Regions from separate parts of the Mesorhizobium sp. M0276 genome, predicted to be linked through region 2. Evidence: riboswitches for the same ligand, from Rfam matches in the RefSeq annotation. Region 2 holds a riboswitch; the other holds the start of a gene.
The links. Region 2 has a riboswitch for S-adenosylmethionine ahead of NKJ01_RS06665 (O-succinylhomoserine sulfhydrylase). Riboswitches for the same ligand answer to the same signal wherever they lie in the genome.
Positions count from the first base shown of each region.

Region 1: it holds a riboswitch for S-adenosylmethionine, as region 2 does, so the genes downstream of both, metX (homoserine O-acetyltransferase MetX) here and NKJ01_RS06665 (O-succinylhomoserine sulfhydrylase) in region 2, are expected to answer to the same signal.

Region 1 is NZ_JAMYSC010000011.1:75,699-84,164, forward strand. It holds gene metW (methionine biosynthesis protein MetW) at 1-540, opposite strand, end outside; gene metX (homoserine O-acetyltransferase MetX) at 599-1,768, opposite strand; SAM riboswitch at 1,881-1,958, opposite strand; gene hisC (histidinol-phosphate transaminase) at 2,096-3,205, shown strand; gene NKJ01_RS11095 (prephenate/arogenate dehydrogenase family protein) at 3,212-4,147, shown strand; gene NKJ01_RS11100 (sugar kinase) at 4,155-5,078, opposite strand; gene NKJ01_RS11105 (DUF2125 domain-containing protein) at 5,089-6,087, opposite strand; gene NKJ01_RS11110 (gamma-glutamylcyclotransferase) at 6,237-6,758, shown strand; gene NKJ01_RS11115 (aldo/keto reductase) at 6,879-7,826, shown strand; partial or broken gene NKJ01_RS11120 (LysE family translocator) at 7,919-8,466, shown strand, end outside.
Region 2 is NZ_JAMYSC010000006.1:7,115-15,580, forward strand. It holds gene NKJ01_RS06655 (ABC transporter substrate-binding protein) at 1-390, opposite strand, end outside; gene NKJ01_RS06660 (2'-deoxycytidine 5'-triphosphate deaminase) at 490-1,584, opposite strand; SAM riboswitch at 1,667-1,744, shown strand; gene NKJ01_RS06665 (O-succinylhomoserine sulfhydrylase) at 1,802-2,989, shown strand; gene NKJ01_RS06670 (ceramide glucosyltransferase) at 3,004-4,155, opposite strand; gene apaG (Co2+/Mg2+ efflux facilitator ApaG/CorD) at 4,406-4,798, shown strand; gene NKJ01_RS06680 (Hsp33 family molecular chaperone) at 4,838-5,872, opposite strand; gene argF (ornithine carbamoyltransferase) at 5,966-6,877, opposite strand; gene NKJ01_RS06690 (aspartate aminotransferase family protein) at 6,895-8,094, opposite strand; gene NKJ01_RS06695 (GcrA family cell cycle regulator) at 8,453-8,466, shown strand, end outside.

The sequences.
Region 1 (8,466 bases), on a different contig from region 2:
CTGGCCGTTGGCGTCGAGTGCCGTCGCCTTTTCCACTGTCGCACCGAGTTCGTCGCACAGATTGACGAAGTCGCGGATGGTGCAGAAATGGATATTGGGCGTGTCGTACCAGGAATAGGGCAGGTCCTTTGTCACCGGCATGCGACCCTGGATGAACAGCGACAGGCGCACCCGCCAATGGCCGAAATTGGGAAAGGATACGATGGCGCGGTTGCCGATCCTGAGCAGTTCGTCGAGCACCAGCTTCGGGTTGCGGGTGGCCTGCAGCGTCTGCGACAGGACGACGAAGTCAAAGCCCTTGTCGGGATAGAATTCGAGATCCTTGTCGGCATCGCCCTGGATGACCGAGAGGCCGCGCGCCACGCATTCGTTGACGCCGCGCTGCGACAGCTCCAACCCACGGCCGTCGACCTGCTTGGTGTCCTGCAGCAATTCGAGCAGCGAGCCGTCGCCCGAACCGACATCGAGCACGCGGGACTGCGGCGGGATGAGATTGGCGACGACCTCGAGGTCGACGCGCTGGTCGCGATTGACACTCATGATGCCGCCTCCTGCGTGGAGCATGATCCTGGACAGACCAGTCCGCAACTTTCCAGGGTCATGCGCTGAGCCCTCTCGCCCGGGCCGCCGAGCCGATGAAGCCGTTGATGGCGGCAAACAGTTCCGGCTCGTCCAGCAGGAAGGCATCGTGGCCGCGATCGGTCTCTATCTCGACGAAGGACACCGAGGCGCCGGCGGCGTTCAGCGCATGCACGATCGAGCGGCTCTCCTCGGTCGGAAACAGCCAGTCCGACGTGAAGGACACCAGGCAGAAGCGGGTTTTGGTACCGGCAAAAGCGTCGGCCAACCGGCCGCCATGGTCGGCTGCGAGGTCGAAATAGTCCATCGACCGGGTCATGTAGAGGTAGGAATTGGCGTCGAAGCGATCGACGAAGGTCATGCCCTGGTGGCGCAGATAGCTCTCGATCTGAAAGTCGGCGTCGAAGCCGAAGGTCAGCGCTTCGCGATCCTGCAGATTGCGGCCGAATTTCCGGTGCAGCGCGGCCTCCGACAGATAGGTGATGTGGGCGGCCATGCGCGCCACCGCCAAGCCTTTTTCCGGGCGTTTGCCGTGCTCGAAATATTTGCCGCCATGCCAGTCCGGATCGGCCATGACAGCTTGCCGGCCGACCTCGTGGAATGCGATGTTCTGCGAAGAATGGCGCGCGCCTGTGGCGATCGGCAGCGCCGAGAAGACGCGCTCCGGATAGCTCGACGCCCATTCCAGCACCTGCATGCCACCCATCGAGCCGCCGAGCACGCAGAACAGCTTTTCGATGCCGAAATGGTCGATCAGCATCTGCTGCGCGCGCACCATGTCACGGATGGTGATGATCGGCAGGTCGAGCCCATAGGGCTTGCCGGTGGCCGGATTGGTCGAGGCCGGGCCTGTGGAACCAAGACAACCACCGATGACGTTCGAGCAGATGACGAAGAAGCGGCTGGTGTCGATGATCTTGCCGGGGCCGATCAGCACTTCCCACCAACCCGGCTTGCCGGTCACCGGATTGGTGCTGGCGACGTGCTGGTCGCCGGTCAGGGCATGGCAGACGAGGATCGCGTTGGAGCGGGCGTCGTTCAGCGTGCCATAGGTCTGGTAGGCGATCTGGAACGGCGACAGCAGCGTGCCGGCGTCGAGCTTGAGCGGCTTGTCAGGCCCAAAACGCAAAACCGGGCTCGACGGCTGGTCGGCCTCGTTGTTGGTTTTGCGAGCACGCAGAGCGGCCATTGCATCCATCTCACACCTTGATCCCTGCACCGTGCTTTTCGAAAATCGACGCCGATGCGGTGTCCGGCCGGCGCGGGCAATAAAAAACCGGCATTGCAGTCGCAAAGCCGGTTACAGGATGCAAACGGCCCTTTAGCAAGTTGTTTAACGTGGCTGCAAGCCGACCGGCCAAATCACCACGGTAGTTCGTACCCCTTCTAGGGCTGCGGCAGGCCGGCGTCAACGGCCAGCCATTGTCCGGAGGCGGTCACCTCTCGACATTGCGGGCCACGGCTTGTATTTCCGCTGCGGCTTCCCTGAGGAAGCGTTCTCGACGGATTTTGCGACATGAGCCAGACACCGGACAAGGCACGTCCAACCCCGCGCGCGGGCATCATGGACATCGACGCCTATGTGCCGGGCAAGAGCACGGCGCCTACCGGCGTCGCCAAGGTCTACAAGCTTTCGTCGAACGAGAACCCGCTCGGTCCCTCGCCAAAAGCGATCGAAGCCGCGCGCGAGATTGCCGGAAAGCTCGACGTCTATCCCGACGGCACCGCCAGGCGGCTGCGCGAAGCGATCGCCGAAGTGCACGGTCTCAACCCGGCCAACATCATCTGCTCGAACGGTTCCGACGAGATCCTCGGCCTGCTGGCGCAGACTTATCTGTCGCCCGGCGACGAGGCTGTCATCACCGAACACGCCTTCATGGTCTACAAGATCTACATCCAGTCGGCGGGTGCCGTTCCGGTGACGATCAAGGAAAAAGAGGAGCGCGCCGACATCGACGCCATCCTGGCCGCCATCACGCCACGCACCAAAATCGTGTTCCTTGCCAATCCCAACAACCCGACCGGCACCTATGTGCCGTTCCAGGAGGTGCGCCGGCTGCATTCCGGTTTGCCAAGGCACGTGCTTCTGGTGCTCGACGCGGCCTATGCAGAATATGTCCGCCGCAACGATTACGAAGCCGGCATCGAGCTGGTCGGCAGCGCCGAGAATGTGGTGATGACCCGTACTTTCTCGAAGATCGGCCTTGGTGGGGCGCGGATCGGCTGGATGTACGCGCCGATGCACATCGTCGACGCGATCAACCGCGTGCGTGGCCCCTTCAACGTCAATGCAACGGCGATCGAGGCCGGCATCGCGGCGATCCGCGACCGCGCCCATGTCGAGCGCAGCGTCGCGCACAACGAGACCTGGCTGGCATGGTTGAGCGAGGAGTTCACCAAGCTTGGGCTGCGGGTGACGCCGAGCGTCGGCAATTTCGTCCTTGTGCATTTTCCCGAGGACAACAAGCATTCCGCAGCTGCGGCGGACGAGTATCTAACCGCGCGCGGCTATATATTGCGGCGGGTTTCCGGCTACGGCTTTCCCAACGCGCTGCGCATGACCGTCGGCACCGAAGAGGCCAATCGCGGCGTTGTCGCCGCACTCACGACATTCCTGAAAAGCTAGAACACCATGACATCACCGATGTTTGAAAAGATCGCGCTGGTCGGCATCGGCCTGATCGGCTCGTCGCTGGCCCGCGTCATCCGCCGCGAGGGGCTGGCTGGCCTCGTAGCCATCTCGACCCGCAGTGCCGCGACGCTGGCGCGAGCGAAAGAACTTGGGCTGGGTGATTCCTACACCACCGATGCGAGCGAAGCGGTCAGGGATGCCGATCTGGTCATCGTCTCGGTGCCGGTCGGCTCGTCCGGCGCGATCGCCGAGGAAATTGCGTCTTCATTGAAGTCGGGCGCGATCCTCACCGATGTCGGCTCGACCAAGGCATCTGTCATCGCGCAGATGCAGCCTTATGTGCCAGCCGGCGTCCACTTTATTCCCGGTCATCCGCTGGCGGGCACAGAGAAATCCGGCCCCGATGCCGGGTTTGCCGACCTATTCGACAATCGCTGGTGTATCTTCACGCCGCTGCCCGATACTGACCCGGACGCGCTGGAACGGCTGTCGGAATTCTGGCGCCGCTGCGGCGCCAACATCGACACGATGGATCCTCAGCATCACGACATGACGCTGGCCATCGTCTCGCATTTGCCGCACATCATCGCCTACAATATCGTTGGCACCGCCGATGATCTGCAGTCGGTAACCAAGTCCGAGGTGATCAAGTATTCAGCTTCGGGCTTCCGCGACTTCACCCGCCTTGCCGCTTCCGACCCGACCATGTGGCGGGACGTGTGCCTGCACAACAAGGATGCAATCCTCGAAATGCTGGCGCGGTTCTCGGAAGACCTGGCGTCGTTGCAACGCGCGATTCGCTGGGGTGACGGCGAAAAACTCTTCGACCTGTTCACCCGCACCCGGGCCGTGCGCCGCTCGATCATCGAGGCCGGCCAGGACATCGACGTGCCCGATTTTGGCCGCCAGGCGGTCGAACACCCGGCCAAGACTTAAATTTGTTTCAGGCCGGCCAGCTCGCCGCAACCATCGCCAGCGTCTCGGCTCTATTCGGTGCCCCAAGCCTGCCGCCGAAGCGCAGGCATTTGAGCGCGGCGGCCGCACTGGCAAAGCGCAAAGTATGCTCGACGGGCATGGCTTCCGCCAGGCCGACGGCGAAGGCGCCGTGAAAGACGTCGCCGGCGGCCAATGTGTCGACCGCTTTGATTCTCGGCGCCGCGACATGACGCACACAGCCTGCGGAACGGTCGTGCCACCAACTCCCCGCCGCGCCGCCAGTCACCGCGACAAAGGCGTCGGTGTGGCTGGCGAGATCGGCGCAAGCCGTTTCCGGGTCGAGCGCCTGGCCGCAGACAATGCGCGCCGCCGGCTCCGAAGCGACGATATGCGTGGCGAGCGGCAACAGCTGTTCCAGGACCTCCAGCGGCGCGGTGTCGGCATCGAGGATCGCCGGCCGGCCGACGGCGCGCGCTGCGTTGAGGGCAAGTGCTGCCGCGCCCGGCCAGCGGACATCGACCAAAACGGCGTCGAATGCCATGAGGTCGGCGACCGGCAAGGCTTCGGGATCGGCTTGGGCACGCCCGTCATAGAACGGCACGATGATGCGCTCACCATGCGCATCGACCAGGATCGAGGCCAGCGCCGAGCGAGCGCCCCCGACGCGGCGGACATAGGCGCAATCGACACCTTCGGCTTCGATCGCGGCAACGAGATGGTCGCCGACGGGATCGTCACCCGCACTAGCCCACAGCGACACCTCGGCGCCCAAGCGGTGCGCGGCGCAGGCAGCACTGGTGGCCATGCCCGAGGCGATCTGGACGCCGTCGGAGGCGATGAACTTGCCTTGATGCAGCGGCAGTGTCTCGACACGCAGGATGGTGTCCAGCGTCAGCGCGCCGACGCTAAGAAGTTTTGCCGGTCTGTTCATACAGGGACGCTTAATCGAGTGGCTTGATCTTGCCCAGCGGGATGAAGCCGAGCGAGGCCTTGCCCTTGACCACCGTCAGCAGCATCGATGGCTCGTTGCCGAGCACCGTCAGGGCAGAAAAGCCCTGCTCGATCTGGCTTTTCTGCTCGGGTATGGCGGCGCCGAGGATGGCGGCAACCGCTTTCGGGTCCTTCAGCCTGATCATCAGATCGGCGTTGACCAGGCCCTCGGCATCGACCGAAAGCGGTCCTGAAACGGTGATGCGCGCCGTGCCCGACGACAGGTAGAGGTTGCGGATTTCGATTGCCTGGCCGCGCAGGCTTTTCAGCTGCGTGCCGATCAGTGCTACGCCGTTCTTCAGCGTCGCGTCGCCGCTGGCATCGAGCGCCGGCAGCACGCGCCCGCCGATCGCGCCGGGGTCGATCTCGAGATCGCCGAAACTGCCGAGATAGTCGATGTCCGCCCCATTCGGCTGCAGTTGGCCAGCCGCCTTGCCGGCGCTGAACAATTGCACCGGATCGGAATCGTCGGCCGGATCGGTCTGGCCGGACAGGCCCTCCGCCTCCAGAGCAATCCGCTGCGGTAGCGGCCACCACAATTTGACGTTGGCCTGCAGATTGTCCCAGTCGATCCACAGCGGCGCCATGCCTGGCACGGAAGTCCTGAGCGGGCCGCGCAGATTGGCAACCGGTGACAGAGGCTGGATGATCTGGGCGGCTGCGTTGAAACTGCCGGCCGAAGCGGCGACGTTCCTGGCATCGTCCTCGTAAGCCAAATTGTCGCAAGAGACCGTAAAGCTCAGGGGATAGCCGCTGACCTGGAGGTTGGCGCAGCCGGCTTCGACGCCAGTTTTGTTCAGCGTGGCAACCGCCTTGTCGGCCTCGCTCCTTACCCGGTTGGCCAGATAGAACCAGCCGCCGCTGTAGATGGCAAACAGCACCACGACGAAGGCGGCAAGCCAGATCAGGCGGCGAAGGTTACTCGGCTGGCGTTCGTCACTTGACGTCATGCTTTGGCTCTCGTTAACGCATGGGTGTTGCGGACGGACAGTCGATCCCGCCGACAATAGGTAGACAGAGACGAATAGGTAGACGGGACAGGCTAAAAAACTCCGGTCCCGGTACGGTGTTGGCATTCTTTGCAATCAGGCGCGGCGATATGGGCGATTTTTGGGTGTTTGGCTATGGTTCGTTGATCTGGCGGCCGGGTTTCGCGCATGTCGAGACACAGCGCGCCCGCCTGCATGGGTATCGCCGGTCGCTCTGCGTCTATTCCTTCGTGCATCGCGGCACGCGTGAACGGCCGGGGCTGGTGCTCGGCCTCGACCGTGGCGGCTCCTGCGTCGGCCTGGCGTTCCGTGTTCCCGGCGACTTGCGCGACGAGGTCATCACCTATCTGCGCGACCGCGAGCTGGTCACCAATGTCTATCTCGAGCGCTTGCTCAAGATTCGTCTCGACGGGGGCCGGACTGTCGAGGCGGTGGCCTATATCGTCGACCGCCAGCACGAGCAGTATGCCGGCGCGCTCGACGCGGCGGAGGCGGCGGCCATGGTGCGTGGCGCGGTCGGCCAGTCCGGCGTCAACGAGGATTATGTGCTCAGCACACTGGAGCATCTCGAGGCGCTAGGCATTCGCGACCATTGGCTGGAGGAAGTCGCCAGGCGGGTCGCGCCTTTGTGAAGCTGGCTCTGCGGAAAAAGGCGGCCAGGCCTTTGACCTCGATCGGCCAAGACCTAGCTTAGGCTCCGAACCTCAGCCCGCGGGCAGCATTCGCCCGCCCAATCATTCCGGAGATACGCCTTGCAGAAACGCCGTCTCGGTCGTACCGATCTTTCCATCGCACCGCTGGTTCTGGGCGGCAATGTCTTCGGCTGGACCGCCGACGAGAAAACCTCGTTCGACCTGCTCGACCGCTTCATCGGCGCCGGCCTCAACGCCGTCGATACGGCGGATGCTTATTCGCGCTGGGTGCCCGGCCACAAGGGCGGAGAGTCGGAAACCATTATCGGCAAGTGGATGAAGGACCGCGGCAATCGTGACAAGGTCATCGTGGTCACCAAGGTCGGTTCGGATATGGGACAGGGCCATAAGGACCTGTCCGCCGCATACATCGAAAAGGCCGTCGACGCATCGCTGAAGCGGCTGCAGACCGACACCATCGATCTCTATCTGTCGCACTGGCCGGATCCGACGACGCCCTACGAGGAAACCCTTGGCGCCTATGAGAAGCTGCTCGCCAAGGGCAAGATCCGCTATGCCGGCTGCTCGAACCTCGACGCCGCCCAGTTGCGCGCCGCACTCGATGTGGCGAGCCTGCGCGGCCTGCCGCGTTACGAAGTGCTGCAGCCGGAATACAATCTCTACGACCGCTCGTCCTTCGACGGGCCACTGCGTGATCTCTGCGTGGCCGAGGACATCGGCGTCATCACCTATTTCAGTCTTGCCAAGGGCTTTCTCAGCGGCAAATACCGCAGCGAGGCCGATCTTGGTCAGAGCCCGCGTGGCGGCGGTGTGAAGGACTATCTCAACGCGCGCGGATATCGCATCCTTGCGGCACTGGACGCGGTCTCGGCCAGGCATTCGGCCAAGCAAGCGGAAGTCGCGCTTGCCTGGGTGATCGCGCAGCCCGGTGTGACCGCGCCGATCGCCAGCGCCACCAAGCCCGATCAGATGGACAGCTTGATCAAGGCGGCGTCGCTGAAATTGAGCGCCGACGACATGGCCGAACTCGACAGGGCGAGCGGCTGAAGCTTTCGGCGACCGCTCCTCGCACGAACGTCCAAGACGACCCTCTTGTCTTGCCGTACCGTTCCTTTGCACGGGGCAAGGCAGAGGTGCAGATGACGGAGCCGCTTCTTTCGCAGCTGGACCTTTGGCGTCAGCTGGTCGCGCTGGTGCTTGCCGCCACGATCGTCATGGGCAGCCCAGGGCCGGCAACGATAAGCGTCACCGCCGTCGGGGCCGCCTTCGGCCTGCGCCACTCGCTGCGCTATGCCGGGGGATCATCCTGGGCACGATCGCCGTGCTTTTGGTTGTCGCGGCCGGGGTCATGTCGGTGCTCACGTCGATGCCGAAGCTGGCGCCGTTGCTGGCTGTCGGGTCGTCGGCCTACATCCTCTATCTCGCCTTCAAGATCGCTACGGCGCCGCCCTTGGCGGCACGCGCCGCCGAGGCTTCGCGCCCAACATGGCTGGCCGGGTTTCTTCTCGCTGTCGCCAACCCAAAGGCCTATGTGGCGATCGCTGCCGTGTTCGCCGGCGCTTCGTCGAAACAAGCCGTCGCTGAGCTCGGTCTATGGCTGAGGCTGACGGTTCTCGCCCTGATGATCGTCGCCATCCATGCCGTGTCGCTCGTCGCGGGAGCAGCGTTCGCGCGCTTCCTGCGCCAG
Region 2 (8,466 bases):
GGTCGAGGTGAGGTCGCTGTCCTTCGGCGCCACCAGGGCGAGCGGTGTCGTGTAGTATTTGTTGGTGAAGGAGACCTGCTTCTTGCGCTCCTCGGTGATGCTCATCGAGGCGATAATGGCGTCGAACTTCTTCGCTTGCAGGGCTGGAATGATGCCATCCCAGTCCTGGGTGACGATTTCGCACTCGACCTTCATCTGCGCACACAGCGCGTTGGCGATGTCGATATCGAAGCCTTCGACTTTGCCATCCGAGGTGATGGTGTTGAATGGCGGATAGGCGCCCTCGGTGCCGATCTTGATTTTCTCAGCTGCCTGCACCGACAGAGAGCCAGCCGCCATCACCAGCATGGCAGCGCCTGCTGCCGATATGATCCATTTCGAAATCTGCATTTTCTTGGTTCCCCTTGAACGCCGCCAGCTTGACGACCAGAAAGGCAGCCAAGCATGGCGAGGCAGCCCAGGCAAGTATTTTGCCTGCGGGTAATCGGCTCAGCGCGCGGGGCGGAAATGCTTGGACAGCTTCAAACCCTGCGCCTGGTAGTTGGAGCCGAGATCGGTGCCATAGAGCGCCTGCGGCCGCTTCAGCATGTGCTCGTAGACCAGCCGGCCGACGATCTGGCCATGGTCGAGGATGAACGGCACTTCGTGGCTGCGCACTTCCAGCACCGCCCGGCTGCCGGTGCCACCGGACGCCGAATGGCCGAAGCCCGGATCGAAGAAGCCGGCGTAGTGGACGCGGAATTCGCCGACCAGCGGATCGAAGGGCGTCATCTCGGCGGCGTAGAGCGGTGGCACATGCACCGCTTCCTGGCTCACAAGAATGTAGAATTCATCGGGGTCGAGCACCAGTTCGCCAGCGCCGCTCTTGTGGATCGGCTCCCAGAAGTCGACGACTTCCTGCGCAGCGCGCTTGTCGACATCGACGAGACCGGTGTGATGCTTGCCGCGGTAGCCGACCAGACCGCTTTGATCACCGTTGAGGTCGATCGACAGCGCGATGCCGCCGCCGGAGATGTTGGGCGGCTCGGTGGCAACCAAGATCTGCGCGCGATGCAACTGGTGCAGTTCGGCTTCCGACAGCAGCGCATTGCCGGTGCGGAAGCGTATCTGCGACAGGCGCGAACCGGTGCGCGCGACGATCGGGAAGGTGCGCGGGCTGACCTCCAGATAGAGCGGCCCGTGATAGCCTGCGGCGATCTTGTCGAACTCGTGGCCGCGATCGGTCATGACGCGGGTGAAGATGTCGAGCCGCCCGGTCGAACTCTTGGGATTGGCCGAAGCCGAAATGTTCGCCGGCAATGCCAGGCTTTCAAGCAAGGGCACGATATAGACGCAGCCTGTCTCCAGCACCGCGCCCTCGGCCAGGTCGATCTCGTGCAGCTGCAGCCGGTCGAGCTTTTCCGAAACCTTGTGGTTGGGACCCGGCAGGAAGGAGGCACGCACCCGCCAGGCCTTGTCGCCGAGCCGGAGATCAAGACTGGCCGGCTGGATCTGGTCGGCATCGAGCGCACGCGCCGACTTCAGCGCGCCGGACTGGAAGAGCGCCGAAATGTCCTGATCGGGAAGAATGCCTGTTTGCCGCAAAGCTGACTCCGCTGCAACGCCGCTGGTACAAACCTCTTAATCAAGCCGGCAATTGACGCAAGCGTGGCGCGGGTCTAAAGGGTCGTTATCCCGTGGTGATTTGGCCGGTCGGCTTGCAGCCACGTTAAACAAGTCGCTAAAGGACCGTCGGGCCGCAAGGCCGTATGGACCGGTTGCGACTTTCGCGGCCGGTTTTTTTGTGTCTGGAAGAAGAGCGATGAGCACCAACAAGCGCAACTGGAAGCCTCAAACGGCACTCGTTCACAGCGGAACGCTGCGTTCCGGTTTCGGCGAAACGTCGGAAGCGATTTACCTCACCCAGGGCTACGTCTACGAAACGGCGCAGGCCGCCGAAGCCCGTTTCAAGGGTGAGGAGCCGGGCTTCATCTATTCGCGCTACGCCAATCCGACCGTCGACATGTTCGAAAGGCGCATGTGCGCGCTCGAGGGTGCCGAGGACGCCCGCGCCACCGCCTCCGGTATGGCTGCGGTAACGGCAGCGCTTCTGTGCAGCGCCAAGGCCGGCGACCATATCGTGGCGGCCCGTGCACTGTTCGGCTCCTGCCGGTGGGTGGTCGAGACGCTGGCGCCAAGATACGGCATCGAGGCGACGCTGGTCGACGGCACCGACGTCGCCAATTGGGAAAAGGCGGTCAAGCCGAACACCAAGCTGTTCTTTCTGGAGAGCCCGACCAACCCGACGCTGGAAGTGGTCGATATCGCCGCGGTTGCCTCGCTCGCCAATTCCATCGGCGCCAGGCTGGTCGTCGACAACGTCTTTGCCACACCCTTGCAACAGAAGCCCTTGCAACTCGGCGCCCACATCGTCGTCTATTCGGCGACCAAGCACATTGACGGCCAGGGGCGCTGTCTCGGCGGCGTCATCCTGTCGGACAAGAAGTGGATCGACGAGAACCTGCATGATTATTTCCGCCACACCGGGCCCAGCCTGTCGCCCTTCAACGCCTGGACGCTGCTGAAGGGGCTGGAGACGCTGCCGCTGCGCGTGCGCCAGCAGACGGAAAGCGCCGGCAAGATCGCGGATTTCCTGGCCGAGCGGCCGGAAATCGCCCGCGTCATCTATCCCGGCCGCGCCGACCACCCGCAGGCTGATGTCGTAAAGAAGCAGATGTCGGGCGGCTCGACGCTGATCTGCCTGGATGTCAAAGGCGGCAAGCAGGCGGCCTTCGCCTTGCAGAACGCGCTCGACATCGTGCTGATCTCCAACAATCTCGGCGATGCCAAGAGCCTGATCACCCATCCGGCGACGACAACTCACAAGAACCTGAGCGATGAGGCGCGCGCCGAACTCGGCATCGGACCGGGCACGCTCAGACTGTCGGTTGGCCTGGAAGACACCGAAGATCTGCTTGAGGATATCGCGCAGGCGCTGAAGGCCAAATAGCAAGCCTTTACCTTTCAGGCGCCGGATGGCGTCTCTTCCAGCTTGGCCGCCTTGGTGCCGATGGTCATCGCGTTGCCGCGCCACTCGACGGCACCGCCGAGCCAGCCGCGCGCCCACATCGCCGGCAGGATCAGGTCGCGCGTTACCATAGCTGCGACCAGGCGTGGCGACAGGTACCAGCCCTTCGACCGGGCGAGGACGCACTCGGGAAGATAGAAGGCGGCCAGCACGGCAATGGCGGTTGCCCAGGGGCTGATGCCGGCGCTTGCCGCCGCAATCAGCGCCAGCACCAGCGGCACCACCGCGCCAGTCAGGATTTCAGGCGCGAAGAACAGCGGAAAGGTGACGCGGCGCAGGCGCGCCCAACGGGCCTGGCGCGACCAGATCTCGCCAAATGTGCGCCGGCCGAGCGGCTGCTCGAAAGGCGCGGCGACGAGATTGACGCGCAGGCCGAGGCCATTGACCAGCTTGGTCGCGGCGGCGTCCTCGGCGATCTCGGCGGCCAGCGCGCGAATGCCGCCATTGGCATCGAGGATCGGCTTGTTCCAGAGCATGCTCTTGCCTTGGGCAAAGCCAAGGCCAAGCGCCTCGCCCGCATATTGCCAGCGCGCCTGCAGCGTGTTGAGGAAAGCGCATTCGACTTCAGCCCAGAAGCCGGCCGGTCGCGAGCCGATTGGCGTCGAGCAGACAAGGCCGGTATTGGGTCGCCATGCAGCCATCAGGTGCTGGACGTAGTCTCTCGGCATCAGCACGTTGGAATCGGCCAGGACAACCCAGTCGTGCCGCGCCGCTTCCCAGCCCTTGACGCAATTGTTGAGCTTCGGATTGGCGCTGATACGGTCGTCGCCGACCAGCAGCCGGGCCGGCACCTTGGGAAACCGGGCAATCGCCCTGTTTATCAGCCTGACCACTGGATCGTCGGCATGGGCAACACAGAAGATCAGCTCGTAACGCGGCCAGTTGAGCGAGAAGGCGCGCTCCAGCGTCTCGAGCGTGAACGGCTCAACGCCACGCGACGGCACGACGATCGACACCGGCCGCGGCTTGCCGGCCGGCGGCGCCATAGCGCGGCGCCGTTTCAGACGCGAAGCCGCAAGCACGATGCTGGCGAGATTTGAGAGGATGAGAGCAATTGAAAGCGTGGCGACTACGAGAGTGAGTTCCATCGAGATCCGGTAACTCCAGGAAAGCCGCCCACCAGAACAATCTAGGGGCATGACGACAGATCTCAACAGTTCGACGGAGCGCCCGAGTCGCGCAGCATTGATCGGCACACACCATCATTGACCATCGTCACGTGTCACTTAAATGACATTCTTTGCCGGCACCTGCCCTGCAGACCGCGACGATAGGACGCGCACCGTTGACCGGCCATCACGGAGCGCCGAAAGTTACCGGATTGTATTGGAGCCGCTTATGTACAGCGCCGTCACGCGCAACATCGAAGTGCAGGTCAGGCCGTTCTATATGGAGGATCGCTCGGATCCGTCCGAGAACCGCTATGTCTGGGGCTATCAGATAACCATCGACAATCAGTCGGACGATTCCGTCCAGCTGTTGTCGCGCTATTGGCACATCACCGATGGCACTGGCCGGGTCGAAGAGGTACGCGGCGCTGGCGTCGTCGGCGACCAGCCCGAACTCAATCCCGGCGACAGCTACCAATACACGTCCGGTTGCCCGCTCTCGACACCGTCCGGCATCATGGTCGGGCACTACACGATGCGCAACAAGCGGGGCGAGACGTTCGACATCGCCATCCCCGCATTTTCACTCGACCTGCCGGGGACGCGGCGGACGGTGAATTAATTTGCCTCACCGGCCGCGAGGCGGCCGGCAAGGCGTGTTCTACTGGGCCGCCGCAAACTCCGCCGGGTCGAAGTCATATTGCTTCGAGCAGAACTCGCAGGCGACGTGGATGCCGCCGTCCTCGGTGCTGTCCTTGATCTCCTGGGCGGAAAAGCCTTCGAGGATGCCGCGGATCTTGTCCCGGGAGCACGAGCACTGGTCGGCGACCGGAACGCTGCCGAAAACGCGCACGCCATGCTCGTGGAACAACCTGTAGAGCAGCCGCTCGGCACCGATCGTCGGATCGATCAGTTCGGTCGGCTCGGTGGTGCCGAGCAGCGCCAGCAACTCCTGCCAGGAATTGTCGGCCGGATCGTGGATCTCCTCGCGCGGATCGCCATCGCCGCCCGGCAGATCCGGCACGCGCATGCGGTCGGGCGACTGCGGCAGGAACTGCGCCAGGATGCCACCGGCGCGCCACTGCTCACGGGTGCCGCCCGGGCCGGGCGTCAAGAGCTTGGCCACCGACAGCCTGAGATCGGTCGGAATCTGCTCCGACTGACGGAAATAGGTACGCGCCGCATCTTCCAGCGTCTCGCCGTCGAGTTGGACGATACCCTGATAGCGCTGCGTGTGGGCGCCCTGATCGATGGTCAGCGCCAGCACGCCCGTGCCGAGCAGGGTCTGCTGGGACGTTTCGCCCGCCGCGACCAGCGCCTCCAGCCGGTCGGCATCAAAACGCGCATAGGCGCGCAGCGCCGAGGGCGTGGAAAAATCCGCGACCAGCATGTCGACAGGCCCGTCGGTGCGCGTCTGCAGGATGAACTTGCCCTCGAATTTGAGCGAGGTGCCGAGCAGCACCGTCAGCACGCACGCCTCCGCCAGCAGCCGGGCGACCGGCTCGGGATAATCGTGGCGACTGAGGATGGCATCGAGCATCGGCCCGAGTTGGACGGTGCGGCCGCGCACGTCGAGCGGGCCGACTTCGAAGGGCACGACATGATCGTCGCCGGCGTAGCCGAATTCGCCGAGTTTGGGGTGATGTTCAGTCACTCGATAGGTTTCCAACATAACAAAGCTCCAGGGCGCGGCCATGCCGCCCTCTCGGGAGCATGCGTCGAGACGCGCTTGATTTGCGTGATGCGGCGCAAATAGGCATCACGCGCCCGGAGATCAAGCTCCCAGAGATCAAGCGCCGAGGCACCAGGCGAGCACGGCCTTCTGGGCATGGAGCCGGTTCTCCGCCTCGTCGAAGACCACCGAGTGCGGCCCGTCGATGACCTCGTCGGTCACCTCCTCGCCGCGATGCGCCGGCAAGCAGTGCATGAACAGCGCGTCCGGCTTGGCCCTGGCCATCAGCTTGGCATTGACCTGGTAGGGCGAGAACACGTTGTGGCCGCGGGCGCGATGCTCCTGACCCATCGACACCCAGCAATCGGTGACGATGCAGTCGGCCTGGTCGACGGCTTCCTCGGGCGAGCGGGTGAAGTGCAGCTTGCCGCCATGCGCCTGCGACCAGTCGATATGCTTTTGTGCCGGTTCACTGCCCTCGGGGACGGCGACGTTGAGGTTGAAGCGGAAGCGCGCAGAGGCCTCGAGCAGCGAATGCAGCACATTGTTGCCGTCGCCGGTCCAGGCGATGGTCTTGCCGGCGACCGGACCGCGATGTTCCTCGAAGGTCATGATATCGGCCATCAGCTGGCAGGGATGGGTGTCGTCGGTCAGTCCGTTGATCACCGGAACGGTGGCGTTCTCGGTCAGCTCCAGCAGCCGCTCATGCGACGTGGTGCGGATCATGATCGCGTCGACATAGCGCGACAACACCTTGGCCGTGTCGGCGATGGTCTCGGAACGGCCGAGCTGCATCTCGGTGCCCGTCAGCATGATGGTCTCGCCGCCAAGCTGGCGCATGCCGACGTCGAAGGACACACGCGTGCGCGTCGACGGCTTGTCGAAGATCATCGCCAGCACCTTGCCTTCGAGCGGCTTGGTGCGCTCGCCAGCCTTGAGGCGGGCCTTTCGCACCACCGCATCGTCCAGCATCAGGCGCAGATCGCCTTCGGAGACAGCGGAAAGATCGGTGAAATGGCGAACTGACATCAGCAATGGTTCCGGGATTACTTCGCGGCGGCGGCGGCGACCGCCCCCGCCAGGCCCTTGGCGCCGGCGCGGATGCGGTTGAGCGCGTCGTGAATCTCGGCGTCGGTGACGGTTAGCGGCGGCAACAGGCGAATGACGTTGTCACCGGCCGGAACCGCCAGTAGGTGCTGGTCACGCAATGCCATGTTCACCTTGGTGTTGGGCATGGCGCATTTGAGGCCAAGCATCAACCCGGCACCCCTGATGTCCTCGATGACCTCGGGAAACTCGTCGGCGACCGACGCGAGCCCCTGCTTCATCAGCAGCGCCTTTCGCTGGACGTCCTCGAGGAAGCCCTCTTCCAGCACCACGTCGAGCACGGCGTTGCCTACCGCCATGGCCAGTGGATTGCCGCCGAACGTGGTGCCATGCACGCCTGCGGTCATGCCGACGGCCGCTTCGTCGGTTGCAAGGCAGGCGCCCATCGGGAAGCCACCGCCAATGCCCTTGGCGATCGCCATGATATCGGGGGTGACACCGGCCCATTCATGCGCGAACAGCTTGCCGGTACGGCCAATGCCGCACTGGACCTCGTCGAAGATCAAGAGCAGGCCGTGCTGCTCGCCCAATTGCCGCAGCCGCTTCAGCGATTGCGTCGGCACCTGCCTGATGCCGCCCTCGCCCTGCACCGGTTCGATCAGGATCGCCGCCGTCTCTGGCGTGATCGCCTTTTCGGCGGCGTCGATGTCATCGAAGCCGACCTGGTCGAAGCCTTCGACCTTGGGTCCGAAACCCTCGAGGTACTTGTATTGACCGCCCGCCGCGATGGTCGCCAGGGTGCGGCCGTGGAAGGCGCCTTCGAAGGTGATGACGCGAAAGCGCTCGGGATGTCCGTTGACGAAATGGTAGCGTCGCGCCGTCTTGATCGCGCATTCGAGCGCCTCGGCGCCGGAATTGGTGAAGAACACCTTGTCGGCGAAGGTGGCGTCGACCAGCCGCTCGCCCAGCCGGCTCTGCCCCGGAATCTCGTAGAGGTTGGAGACATGCCACAGCTTGGCTGCTTGTGCGGTGAGTGCGGCGACCAGATGCGGGTGGCTGTGGCCCAGCGAATTGACGGCGATGCCGCCCGCGAAATCGAGATATCGCTCGCCCTTGTCGGTAACCAGCCAAGTGCCTTCCCCATGGTCGAAGGCCAAGGGTGCTCGAGCAAAGGTCTCGTAAAGCGCCGAACCGCTCATTATATGCGTCTCCGGTACCGGAAAATCAAAAAAGCCGCCAAAGCGGCGGCTTGTGCGGCTTATCGTGTTTTTCGGCCATGAAGTCAACGAAAACGTCGCGTAGTGGCGCGCGGCAAGCCCTCCGACGAGACGCCAGCTCATAAGCGACCGGGCAAGTTGGGGAAAACCGAAAAAACCGATTCGTGTTGCACTTGGGACTCTTGTCACCGAGTCAGCGCATAAGGTAATTGTAGTTGAGAAATAACTAGATTTCGTGCGGCGGACCTAATCACCAGATATATGTGGTGTCTGCCCCGGTAAATGTTGCCGGGTCGGGAGTGGATTCCGATTGCCGCACGCTTAGCAGGAGCGCGGTCTCATGAACTGGACTGA